DNA from 3 places in the Duganella sp. AC237 genome. Region 3 is predicted to be linked to each of the others. Evidence: predicted binding sites of a transcription regulator. Region 3 holds the regulator's gene; each other region holds the start of a gene.
What was found. Region 3 encodes HrcA, which represses chaperone genes, less so after heat shock. Its sites were predicted from a motif close to TTAGCACTCNNNNNNNNNGAGTGCTAA; they were not measured.

Region 1 (4,174 bases), 5.0 Mb from region 3:
GCAGCTTGCCGGATGTCGCCGTCGGTCGCGTCGTCGCCCGACTTCCAGGCGACGACGCCGTCCGGGCGTATCAGCAACGCGCTGAAGCCGAGCCGCTCTTTCGCGCTGCGGAAAACATACTTGATGCCAGCCTCGTTCGCCCAAGCTTCCAGCGCGGCGCTGGCGTCGAAATCCAGCAGCATTCCCCGGCCGTCGTGCATCAGATCGCCCAGCGTCGTGCCGTCCTCAAACGCGAAGTTCGGCGCGCTGTTGGTGGAAATCCCCCATACTCTTCCGGCGACATAGGTGGCCCCGTCGCGCGTTTTCATCAGATCGCTCAAAATCGCATGCAGCGCTCGCGCCTCCGGGTTGGGCCGCATGATGGCGACCTGCGCGCGCGACCAGTCCAGCACCTTTTCTCCAACCGGATGCCGCTCGGCGTGATAGCTGTCCAGCAGACGATCCGGCGCCTGGCCGTGTATCGTCGCAGCCAGCTTCCAGCCAAGGTTCATGGCGTCGCCCAGTCCAAGGTTCAACCCCTGCCCGCCCAGCGGCGAGTGAATGTGCGCGGCATCGCCGGCTAGCAGAAGGCGTCCCTGCCGATAGCTGGTGGCCTGCCGCGCACGGTCGGTCCACGTCGTGCCGACATGCAGCTTGCTGATCGTCACGTCGGTGTCCGAGATGCGGCGCAAGACATGCTGCACGCGTTCGGGCGTGACCGGTTCGCCGTTTTGATGGAACGCTCCGCCATCAAAATCCTGCATGGCCAGATAACCCGGCTGGGACTGGAAGTACATGCCTTCCGGAGTGACGTTGCGGCCCGCCTTGAGCTTGCTGGGATCGGCGATATCGACCTTCACCGTGTAGCCGGTAAATTCCGGCTCGGTGCCGGCGAATTCAAAACCGCCGGCCTTGCGCACCACGCTGCGACTACCATCGCAGCCCACCAGCCACAGTCCATGGAACGCCTGCTCGCCGGCGCTCACCGTTACGCCATGATCTGTCTGATCGACGCCGGTGACCGCATGTCCGCGCCTGATTTCCACACCGAGCATTTCGGCACGCCGCGTCAGCACCGATTCGGTCTCCGCCATTTCGGACAGCAGGCTGGTCGGCGGCGAGCTTGGCAAGCGGTTCGGCCACTGCGACATGTCGATGTTGTGTTGGAAAAATGGAATGCCGGCGAAGTGTCCGGCCTGGACCGCAGCGACATGGCCAAACGCATTCTTGACGCGCTTGGGCACCTCAAGCTGCTCGAGCAAGCCACGGCGGTGCAGCGCTTCAACGCTGGGCGCCGACAGGCCGCGTATGCCGAAAGGCATCTGCTTCAACGGCGAATTCGGACTCTCCGCCTTCTCCAACATGAGGACGGAACATTTGGCCAAGGCCAGTTCAGACGCGAGGAACAGGCCTACCGGACCCGCGCCTGAAATAATGACATCGTAAGTTTTCATGACCGGCAGTGTAGATTTCGCGGCGCCGGCCCGGCTTGTATAAACGCGACAAAAACTGGCGATTCCTACCGCTTGCGCTTGCGCGCGAAAGCCGATGGCGTCACGCCGCAGTAACGCTTGAATTCGCGGCTCAGGTGGGACTGGTCAGTGTAGCCTAGCGCCTGCGCCAGCGCGGCGAGGCTGACGTCCGGCTCGGTCCACAGACGGTTGCGCGCTTGCTCGAAACGCATCAGGCCGGATACATCCTTCACCGTATGGCCGGACGAATGCTTGAACTTGCGTTCGAGCGTGCGCACCGTCGCGTGGGCGGCGGCGGCGACCTCGCTGACCGGCATCGCTCCGTTGGCTTCCAGCATGGCGGCGCCCGCCTTGAACAGCGTCGCGTCGACGGGCTTGGGCGGCCGGGCGGCCAGAAAGTAGACGGCCAGCGCAGCCACCGCATGGTCGACGCGACCGGCCGTCATGAAGACATCCAGCGTGGACTGAAGCTGGGCGACAGGATGCTCGAAGACGCGCAAGCCGTCCTTGCCGGGCGGCAGGCCGAGCAAGTCGAACACCGTCCATGGATAGCATCTGACGCCGATGACTTGCAACCGGCTTTGCGTGCTGAACACCACCGGCTGATTGAGCAACCCCATCAGGAAGGGCGAAGGCAAGGCACGCACGAGGCCGTTACAAGAAACGCCACAATCACCGCCGAAGGTGAAAATAATCTCCGCGTAGCCGTCGGGGACGACCTCGAAGCTGGGCCCGTCGAATTCCCGCACGTTGTGCCAAAAGCACTTGATGGCGTCGCGCAGCGCTTCCGGCGGTTCAAATTCCTGATGCATGGCCTTCATTGTAGTCATATTTGCAGCTTTTCTTAGCTTTTTGATGATTCGCAAGCTTCCACGCCTTGAAAAGCGACATGGTCGTCCCTATAATTGGCACTCGTTCCGAGAGAGTGCTAACAGCGCCCTCGACAACTTTCCGTTGTGGCAATCTAGTTATTTAGGCAAGTTTGGCACAACAACAAACTGTACCAATGCTAATTAAGGAGTTTTGTATGAACCTTCGCCCTTTGAACGATCGCGTAATCGTCAAACGCCTCGACCAGGAAACCAAAACTGCGTCCGGCCTGATCATCCCTGATGCGGCCGCTGAAAAACCGGATCAAGGCGAAGTGCTCGCCGTCGGCAATGGCAAGATTCTCGAAGATGGCAAAGTCCGTCCGCTGGATGTCAAAGTAGGCGACCGCGTTCTGTTCGGCAAGTACGCCGGCCAGACCGTCAAAGTTGACGGTCAAGAACTGATGGTCATGCGCGAAGAAGACATCATGGCAATCGTCGTCAAGTAAATTCACTTGGCACGCGGTTCCACTCATCACCTAATTCTGGAGAAACAACATGGCAGCTAAAGAAGTAATCTTCGGCGACGCAGCGCGCGCCAAAATGGTCGAAGGCGTCAACATCCTGGCCAACGCCGTTAAAGTCACCCTGGGCCCTAAAGGCCGCAACGTCGTGCTGGAACGTTCGTTCGGCGCCCCTACCGTCACCAAGGACGGCGTGTCGGTCGCTAAAGAAATCGAACTGAAAGACAAGCTGCAGAACATGGGCGCGCAAATGGTCAAGGAAGTTGCTTCCCGCACCAGCGACAACGCCGGCGACGGCACCACCACCGCCACCGTGCTGGCCCAGGCCATCGTCCGTGAAGGCATGAAGTTCGTTGCCGCCGGCATGAACCCAATGGACCTGAAGCGCGGCATCGACAAGGCCGTCGCCGCCACCGTCGAGCAGATCGCCGCGATCGCCCGTCCATGCACCACCACCAAGGAAATCGCCCAAGTCGGTTCGATCTCGGCCAACTCGGACGCGTCGATCGGCGAGCGCATCGCTGAAGCGATGGAAAAAGTCGGCAAGGAAGGCGTCATCACCGTCGAAGACGGCAAGTCGCTGAACGACGAGCTCGACATCGTTGAAGGTATGCAGTTCGACCGCGGCTACCTGTCGCCATACTTCATCAACAACCCAGAGAAGCAAGTCGCGATCCTGGACAATCCATTCGTCCTGCTGTGCGACAAGAAAATCTCGAACATCCGCGATCTGCTGCCGGTACTGGAACAAGTCGCCAAAGCCGGCCGTCCACTGCTGATCATCGCCGAAGACATCGAAGGCGAAGCACTGGCGACCCTGGTTGTGAACAACATCCGCGGCATCCTGAAAACCTGCGCCGTCAAGGCCCCGGGCTTCGGCGACCGTCGCAAGGCCATGCTGGAAGACATCGCGATCCTGACCGGCGGTCAAGTGGTTGCTGAAGAAGTCGGCCTGACCCTGGAAAAAATCACGCTGGACGAGCTGGGTCAAGCCAAGCGTATCGAAGTCGGCAAGGAAAACACCATCGTTATCGACGGTGCTGGCCAGGCTGAAGGCATCGAAGGCCGCGTCAAGCAAATCCGCGTGCAGATCGAAGAAGCGACTTCGGACTACGACCGTGAAAAACTGCAAGAGCGCGTGGCCAAGCTGGCCGGCGGCGTTGCCGTGATCAAAGTCGGTGCCGCCACCGAAGTTGAAATGAAAGAAAAGAAAGCCCGCGTTGAAGATGCATTGCACGCTACCCGCGCCGCAGTGGAAGAAGGCATCGTGCCAGGCGGCGGCGTAGCCCTGCTGCGCGCCCGCGCTTCGATCACCATCAAAGGCGACAACCCGGACCAGGACGCAGGTATCAAGATCGTTCTGCGCGCCATGGAAGAGCCACTGCGCATG
Region 2 (4,174 bases), 610 kb from region 3:
TTTCGACGACGCCCTGAAGCTGACCGGCCTGGTGATCACCAAACTGGACGGCACGGCCAAGGGCGGCGTGCTGGCGGCGATCGCCCGCGTGCGTCCGGTGCCGGTGTATTTCATCGGCATCGGCGAAAAAATCGAAGACCTGCAGCCGTTCGTGGCCGCCGAGTTCGTCGACGCCTTGCTGCCGTAGTTTGCCACCGCGGTTGCCACGATAGTTGCCCACATAATTGCTCGGATAACCCCCCATTACATGATCGAATTCCGGAACGTCTCGAAACAATACTCCCCCGACGCGATGGCGCTGCGCGACATCTCGCTCACGGTAGAAAAAGGCGAACTGGTGTTTCTTGCCGGCCCTTCGGGCGCCGGCAAATCCACGCTGTTGAAGATGATCGCCGCCATCGAGCGGCCCACCGCCGGCCACGTCATCGTCAACGGCCAGGACATCGCCCGCATCAAGCCGGCCGCCGTGCCGTTTCTGCGCCGCAATCTCGGACTGATCTTCCAGCAACAACGCCTGCTCAACGATCGCACCATCCTCGCCAACGTGATGTTGCCGCTGCTGGTGACGGGCGCCTCGCACCACCAGGCCGAGCAACGCGCCCGCGCCGCCCTCGACAAGGTCGGCCTGGCCGACCGCGCCAGCTCGCACCCGCTGGCCCTGTCCGGCGGCGAGCAGCAGCGCGTGTCGATCGCGCGCGCCATCGTCAACCGGCCGCAGGTGATCCTGGCCGACGAACCGACCGCCAACCTCGACCGTGCCAGCGCCAACAAGGTGCTCGACGCGCTCAAGGCCTTCCACTCGGTCGGCGTCACCTGCCTCATTTCCAGCCACGACGAGCAAATGCTCGACGCCGCCGCGCGCGTCATCCATCTCAACCAGGGTCAACTGGAGGTGGCGGCATGACGTACTGGTTCCGCCAACACCGTTACGCGCTGTCCGCCGCGCTGGTGCATCTGCGCCGCTCGCCGGGCAGTTTCCTGTTCAATATCATTGTCGTGGCGATCGCACTGGCGCTGCCCTTCACCGGCGTGACGCTGCTCGACAACGTGCGCCCCATGTCGGAGCAATTGTCCGTCGATCCGGAAATCAGCGTCTTCGTCAAGCAGGACACGCCGCGCGACCAGGCCGAGGCGCTGGCCGTGCAGCTGCGCCAGACCTTGCCGGACAAGCAAGCCAAGATCATCTTCACCTCGCGTGAAAAAGCGCTCGAAGGCATGAAGGAAAAGAGCGGCCTGGCCGACGTGCTGACCACGCTCGGCGAAAACCCGCTGCCGGACAGCTATGTGCTCAAGCTCGACGCCTTCCGCCTGGCCCAGTCCGGCGGCGACGTCGACCAGTTGGCCGAGCAGATCCGCGCCCTGCCCGGCGTCGATACGGTGCAGGTCGACTCGGCCTGGGTCAAGCGGCTGGCCGCGCTGCTGAATATCCTGCATCTGGGACTGCTGTTGCTGGCGGTTACCCTTGGCACCGTGGTGGTGGCCGTCATCTTCAACACCATCCGCCTGCAGGTGATGACGCAGCGCGAGGAAATCCTGGTATCCAAGCTGATCGGCGCGACCGACAGCTTCATCCACCGGCCCTTCTATTACACCGGCGCGCTGCTGGGCCTGTGCGCCGGCGGACTGGCGCTGGGCGCGGTGGCATTGGCGCTGCGCCCGTTGAACGTCGCGATTGCCGAATTCGCAAGATTGTACGCCTCCGAGTTCCAGCTCACCCCGCTGCAACCGATGATGATGGCTTTTCTGCTGGCCCTCTCGGCCGGCCTGGGCCTGATCGCCGCGCTGCTGTCGGTGCAGCGTCACCTGTCCCGCCTGAATTAATTGCTGAGTTAATTCTGTCCGCCTTTCCGTGCGCCCGCGCACGGAAACGGCCGCCGCACCCGCCTACCATTGATACATCTCCCCCCGATCTCCCATTAAGTCAGGCCTAAGCTCCATGGCGCATGCTGTGTTTATCAAAAGCCATTGTTCAGACCTACCCGATAGTATTTTCCCTATCGTGGCGATAAAAATAAGGTGATTGGCACTCAATCGAGGAGAGTGCTAATATATGAAAACTGCAGAGTTCATAACACTCCGCAGAAATGGTAATTAAGCAATATTTTTTGTCTTTGTGGCCCTCTGGGCACTACAAGACTTGGCAATTTCGAGCGAAGGAATGAAAATGACTATGATGTCCGCACCTGCCGCGTTGGTCCCCACCAACAAGGGCGCTTTAGGACTCGGGTTCACTGGCAACCTGGGGAACCTGGACGCCTATATTTCCGCCGTTAATCGCCTGCCGATGTTGACGCATGACGATGAAATCTCGCTCGCCAAGCGCCTCAAGGACAATAACGACCTGGGCGCCGCGCAAGAGCTGGTGTTGTCGCACCTGCGTCTGGTGGTGTCGATCGCCCGTGGCTATCTGGGCTATGGCTTGCCGCACGCCGACCTGATTCAGGAAGGCAATATCGGCCTGATGAAAGCCGTCAAGCGTTTTGACCCGGACCAGGGCGTACGCCTGGTGTCGTACGCGATGCATTGGATCAAAGCCGAGATGCACGAGTACATCCTGAAAAACTGGCGTCTGGTCAAAGTGGCGACGACGAAGGCGCAGCGCAAGCTGTTCTTCAACCTGCGCAGCCACAAGACCGGCCTGGACGCGATGAGCCCAACGCAGATCGACAACCTGGCCAAGCTGCTGGACGTCAAACGCGAAGAAGTGATCGAGATGGAAACCCGTTTGAGCGGTCGCGACATCGCGCTGGAATCGCCGAACGACGACGAGGACGACAAGTTCGCCCCGATCGCCTACCTGTCGTCCGAGCAGAGCGAGCCGACCCGCGTGCTGGAAGCGGAGCAAGTCACCCGTCTGCAATCGGAAGGCTTGGAGCAGGCGCTGGGCAAGCTGGATCCGCGTTCGCGCCGCATCGTCGAAGCGCGCTGGCTGGCCAACGACGACGGCTCCGGCGCGACCCTGCACACGCTGGCTGACGAGTTCGGCGTATCGGCAGAGCGCATTCGCCAGATCGAATCGGCCGCGCTGAAGAAAATGAAGGGCTCGCTGGCCGCCTACGTGTAAAACGTAGAGGGTTGGAGCAAAAAAAGCCGCGTGGTGCGAACCACGCGGCTTTTTCTATATCTTGCTTCGGATAACTACGCGGCGGCCAAACCCTTGGTCAACAACTCAGCCACCAACTGGTTCATGTCAACGCCGCGCTCCCTGGCTTGCGCGTTCAGCTGCGCCACCAGATCACTGTTCAGCTTCACGGCGAACGGCACCAAACCGGCCGCCTGATCGATCCGGCGCTGCTCGCGCTTGTCGACCACCTCGGCCACTTTGCCAAAGGTCGCCGCGCTCGGCCCGGCCATCTTGCCCATCAATTTTTTGGCATCACTCTTCGCCAGGCCAGTTTTTTTCATGTCTTTAATCCAAAAATAATTCAGAGCAGACATTCTACGCAGCTTATCCACCCCGCGTGGCCTTTATTGCGGAAACCACGGCGGCATGCGGTTCGTGCGCCGCCAAAATGATACTTTTGCTAAGCTAATGGCCACTTTGCATTCAAGAGGTCGCACATGATGAAGACACTACTGCGGCAGCTGATCGTCCTGCCCTTGCTATTTGGCGTCATGGCCATGCTGTACGCCTGCGGTACCGCCAACGGCCGCGCCGGCGCCACCGTCAATAAACCGTTCGACGCCACCTACGTGCTGCAACCAGGGGCGAGCGCCGTCATCAGCCAGGCCGCCAGCCAGGGCATCGCTGGCGGCGCCACCGCGCCCACCGTCAAGCTGGAGCGCGTCAACGACAGCCGCTGCCGCGTCGGCGCCGTCTGCGTATGGGCCGGCTACATCAGCTACAGCTTCACACTGACCAAGGCCGATGGCACGACCAGCAACTTCGTGCTGTCGGACAGCATGCCCAACGGCAAACCCAGTATCACCCAGGACGGCCTGACCTTCGCGCTGGCCGGCGTCGAGCCGCAAGCGGTGCCCGCCAAAAATGAACCAGCGCCGGATTATCGGGTAAGCTTGAGAGTGAGCAACACGCCACCCTCAGACCCAACACCGCACCCCTCATGACACCTCACACCCGCCCCGCCCGCACCGTCCTCCTCCACTCGATTATCGTCACCCTCCTCCTGCCGTCCCCGGCATGGACCAAAACCCCGGTCGCCACCGGCACCGG
Region 3 (4,174 bases):
CGACCAGCCGGTCGTCATTGCCGGCGGGCATCACACCGGCGCCTGGTACGGAGCCGGTGACCGGCGCGATGACCGAGCAGGTGCGGTTGGACGGCTGCGCCAGCACGGTCACGCCATAAGGCGAACCCTCGCCGACCGTGTTGGCGAAGGAAAACCGTACTTCGGCGCCGGCTGCCGCAGGCGCGGGCGCGGCGATATACACGGTGTCCGGGCCGTTCGCCAGGGTCACGCCGTCGTTGGTGCCGGTCACGCCGTCGTCGGCCAGGCCCTGCACTTTGCCGCTCAGCACCCATGGATTGGTGGTGCAACTGACCACCGTCCGATACGAGGTGAAGGAGTTGGCCTTGTTGGTGTTATCGGTCAGTTTGCACGTGGCGCCGCTTGGCGGGGTGTCGATTTGAATGTCGAACGATTCATCGACCGCGATCAGGCGGGTGAACTGGAACGAGGTGGCGTTGGGCGCGATGGTGATCTTTTCGCCGGTCGGGCGGTTGATCAGCACCAAACCGGACTTGTTCAAGCCGCTGATACTGCCCTGCAGCAGCATGCTGCCACTGCCATTGCCGCCGCAGGCGCTCAGGACAGCGGCACACAGCAGGGCCAGGCCCGCACGCGGATACATACTTTTCATAAAATCTTCTCCAAAACGAATAGGGCCGGCAGCACGCACGGGTGCAGCATCTTACACGGATTTGCCCCGTATTTTAGTGCATTTGGTAACACCAGTGACCCCAATGGATGTAACAGCTTGTTAGGGCGCGGCGCCAGGCGACGCGCGACCGGAGTGTGGTCGGAGCGCGATCGGTGCGACAATAGTCCGGAATCCACTCCATTTTTCGCCGCCCATGACACCACGCCCACCGCAAGCCCTGCTGTTCGATCTGGACGATACCCTGTGGCCGATCGGCCCAGTCATCGCGGCCGCCGAAACCGGCTGGCACGCCTGGCTGGCCGAGCGCGCCCCGGCCGTGACGAGCAAGTATTCGGTCGAGGCGCTGCGCGCGCTGCGCCTGGCGCTGCTGGAACAACAGCCGGAGCTGACGGCCGACCTGTACCGTCTGCGCCGCCTCGCGCTCGAGGCCGTGTTCGCCGAGACCGGCGAGGACGCGGCCCACATCGACGGCGCGATGGAACACTTCAACGTGCTGCGCAACGCGGTCACCCTGTTCGACGACGTCGCCCCCGTGCTCGCCGAGCTGGGCGGCATGCTGCGGCTGGGCGTGATCACCAACGGCAACGCCGACCTTGAAGTCATCGGCCTGCACCACCATTTCGAGGTGGCGCTGGCCTCGGCCCGCTTCGGCCGCGCCAAGCCCGACCCGTCCATCTTCCTGGCCGCCTGCGAGGCGATGGGCGTGGCGCCGGCCGACGCCGTCTACGTCGGCGACGACCTGCGCCTGGACGTGCGCGGCGCGCAGTCGGTGGGCATGCGGGCGGTGTGGATGAACCGCACCGGCAGCACCGCCCACCTCGACGCCGGCATCGTGCCTGACGCGATTTGCGCCGATTTCCACGCGCTGCTGGCCTGGGTGAGGCAACAACTGGGGCATTGATGTCACACGACAGCCCCCGGCCGGCGCGGAGCGTGCATAATAGATAAACACGGCAACTCTCGGCAAATAAGATATACAGTATGCAACTCGACACACGCGCTCAAACCCTGCTCAAAGCCCTGGTGGAACGCTATATCGCGGACGGCCAGCCGGTCGGCTCGCGCGCGCTTTCCAAGATTTCCGGGCTGGACCTGTCGCCGGCGACGATCCGCAACATCATGGCCGACCTCGAGGAGCTTGGCTATGTCGCCAGCCCGCACACCTCGGCCGGCCGGGTGCCGACGCCGCGCGGCTACCGCATCTTTGTCGACACCTTGCTGACGGTGCAACATCTCGACGAGCAATCGGTCGAGGGCCGCATGCGCCTGCAGGCGCCGCAGCCGCAGAAAATGATTTCCAACGCGGCGCAGATGCTGTCGTCGCTGTCGCAGTTCGCCGGCGTGGTGCTCAGCCCGCGCCGCGAATCGGTGTTCCAGCAGATCGAATTCCTGCGGCTGGGCGAAAAGCGCATCCTGCTGGTGATCGTCGGCCCCACCGGCGACGTGCAAAACCGCCTGCTGCTGACCGACGTCGACTACAGCCCCACGCAGCTGATCCAGTCGGCCAACTACATCAACCAGAACTATGGCGGCCTGGCCTTCGACGAGGTGCACACGCGCTTGCAGACCGAGGTGCGCCAGTTGCGCGACGACATGGGCCGGCTGATGCAGGCGGCGGTGGAGGCGGGCAGCGAGGCGATGGCGGACAACTCGGACGACATGGTCATCGCCGGCGAGCGCAACCTGCTGTCGGTGAGCGATTTGTCGTCGAACATGACGTCCTTGCGGCAGATGTTCGATATGTTCGAGCAAAAGACCGGCTTGATGCAGCTGCTCGACGTGTCGAGCAAGGCCAGCGGCGTGCAGATTTATATCGGTGGAGAATCGAGCCTGGTGCCGATGGACGAGATGAGCGTGGTGACCGCGCCGTACATGGCCAACGGCAAGATCGTCGGCACCCTGGGGGTGATCGGCCCGACCCGCATGGCCTATGAGCGCGTGATACCGATCGTCGATATCACGGCCAAATTATTGTCGAACGCTTTAAGTCACAATTGATTCCAACCCGTAAGGCGTGCGGCTTGGGGTCGTACCCCGTACGGGGTACGACCCCGCCGTATCGGGTTGAGTGTATGCGCCGCCGGGGCGCATACATTCAAGGCCGGTGCGGGCAGGCCGTCTTGATGCAATTGCCATAAATCGCCAGCGCGTGCTCGGCGATCTTGAAACCGCGCTCCTGGGCGACCATCTGCTGGCGCGTTTCGATCGCTTCGTCGAAGAATTCCTCGACCCGGCCGCAGTCCAGGCACACCAGGTGGTCGTGGTGGGAACCCTCGTTGAGCTCGAAGATGGCCTTGCCGGTTTCAAAGTGGTTGCGGTTCAGCAGGCCGGCCTGCTCGAACTGTGTCAGCACGCGGTAGACGGTGGCCAGGCCGACGTCCATATTGTCGGCCAGCAGGATCTTGTAGACATCCTCTGCCGTCAGGTGGCGCACGTCGCTGTTCTGGAAGATGTCCAGGATTTTAAGGCGAGGCAGGGTGGCTTTGAGGCCGCTGGCCTTCAGATCGGTTGGATTGTTACCCATGTTGGACACTCTTATTCTGGTTGGCGATAGCTAGCCGACAGTTTAACGCACTCCGCCCGCCACCGCACTCATTGCTGCCATCTTATTGGGACATCGCGGCCCGGCCGGCGTTTGCAAACATTTACACTTGCGCCTTGCAAAACAAGGACATATCCCCGGTTTTACAGGATAATGCTGTCACTTCGCGCGCCCGCGCGGCCCCATCTCGCACCATGTGCTCGGCATGTGCTTTATGATATAGCGTTTTTCGGCATTTCCGCTCGACCAGATTGAGGACATTTATGCGCGTCACCCCGGCTTTACTGCAGTCTTTGTCGCACCGTTTTACCCGCCGTGCTCCGTTGCTCGCAGGCGCCGTCTGCGTCGCGCTGGCCGCCGGCGGCTGTGCTTCCAACACCACCCTGGGCGAGAAATCGAACCAGGTCAAGGAAACCGGGATCACCCTGGACGCCAGCAAGGGCGCGCAAACGACCACCATCACGCCGCTGCAAAAGTTCATGTGGTTCTTCTCGCCATACCGTCCTGATATTCAGCAAGGCAACTTTGTATCCGAGGAAATGTTGGCGCAGTTGAAAGTCGGCATGACGCGCGAACAGGTCCGCTTCATCTTCGGCACCGCGCTGCTGACCGATCCGTTCCACGCCAACCGCTGGGACTACGCGTTCCGCATGGCCAAGGGCAACGGCGAAGTGACCACCAGCCGCGTCATCGTCTTCTTCGACAACGACGGCAAGGTGGCGCGCTGGGAAGGCGGCAACCTGCCGACCGAAAAGGAATACATCGCCCGCATCGCCGGCCCGGCGCCGAAAATCAAGAAAAATCCGGACGCGCCCGACAACAAGCCTGCGTCGAGCGTGCCGCCGCCGACCAACTCGGGCAGCGACAACGCCGCGCCCGCGCCGGTTGGCGTGACGGTGGGCAACCAGAACAAATAAGGAAGCACGCATGACCGCAATGAATATCGCCATCGCCGGCGCGAGTGGCCGCATGGGCCGCAT

Region 1: a site for HrcA is predicted at 2,357-2,383, ahead of groES (co-chaperone GroES). Genes of this name have one in related genera too.
Region 2: a site for HrcA is predicted at 2,021-2,047, ahead of rpoH (RNA polymerase sigma factor RpoH). Genes of this name have one in related genera too.

Annotation. Positions count from the first base shown of each region.
Region 1 is NZ_CEEDEW010000003.1:5,649,797-5,653,970, forward strand. It holds gene AC0IYS_RS25070 (FAD-dependent monooxygenase) at 1-1,433, opposite strand, end outside; gene AC0IYS_RS25075 (helix-turn-helix domain-containing protein) at 1,499-2,281, opposite strand; gene groES (co-chaperone GroES) at 2,479-2,769, shown strand; gene groL (chaperonin GroEL) at 2,819-4,174, shown strand, end outside.
Region 2 is NZ_CEEDEW010000003.1:1,244,839-1,249,012, reverse strand. It holds gene ftsY (signal recognition particle-docking protein FtsY) at 1-187, shown strand, start outside; gene AC0IYS_RS06030 (cell division ATP-binding protein FtsE) at 248-904, shown strand; gene ftsX (permease-like cell division protein FtsX) at 901-1,821, shown strand; gene rpoH (RNA polymerase sigma factor RpoH) at 2,171-3,064, shown strand; gene AC0IYS_RS06015 (hypothetical protein) at 3,139-3,405, opposite strand; gene AC0IYS_RS06010 (hypothetical protein) at 3,562-4,068, shown strand; gene ggt (gamma-glutamyltransferase) at 4,065-4,174, shown strand, end outside.
Region 3 is NZ_CEEDEW010000003.1:637,072-641,245, forward strand. It holds gene AC0IYS_RS03140 (hypothetical protein) at 1-631, opposite strand, end outside; gene AC0IYS_RS03145 (HAD family hydrolase) at 846-1,553, shown strand; gene hrcA (heat-inducible transcriptional repressor HrcA) at 1,634-2,650, shown strand; gene fur (ferric iron uptake transcriptional regulator) at 2,748-3,176, opposite strand; gene AC0IYS_RS03160 (outer membrane protein assembly factor BamE) at 3,458-4,111, shown strand; gene dapB (4-hydroxy-tetrahydrodipicolinate reductase) at 4,122-4,174, shown strand, end outside.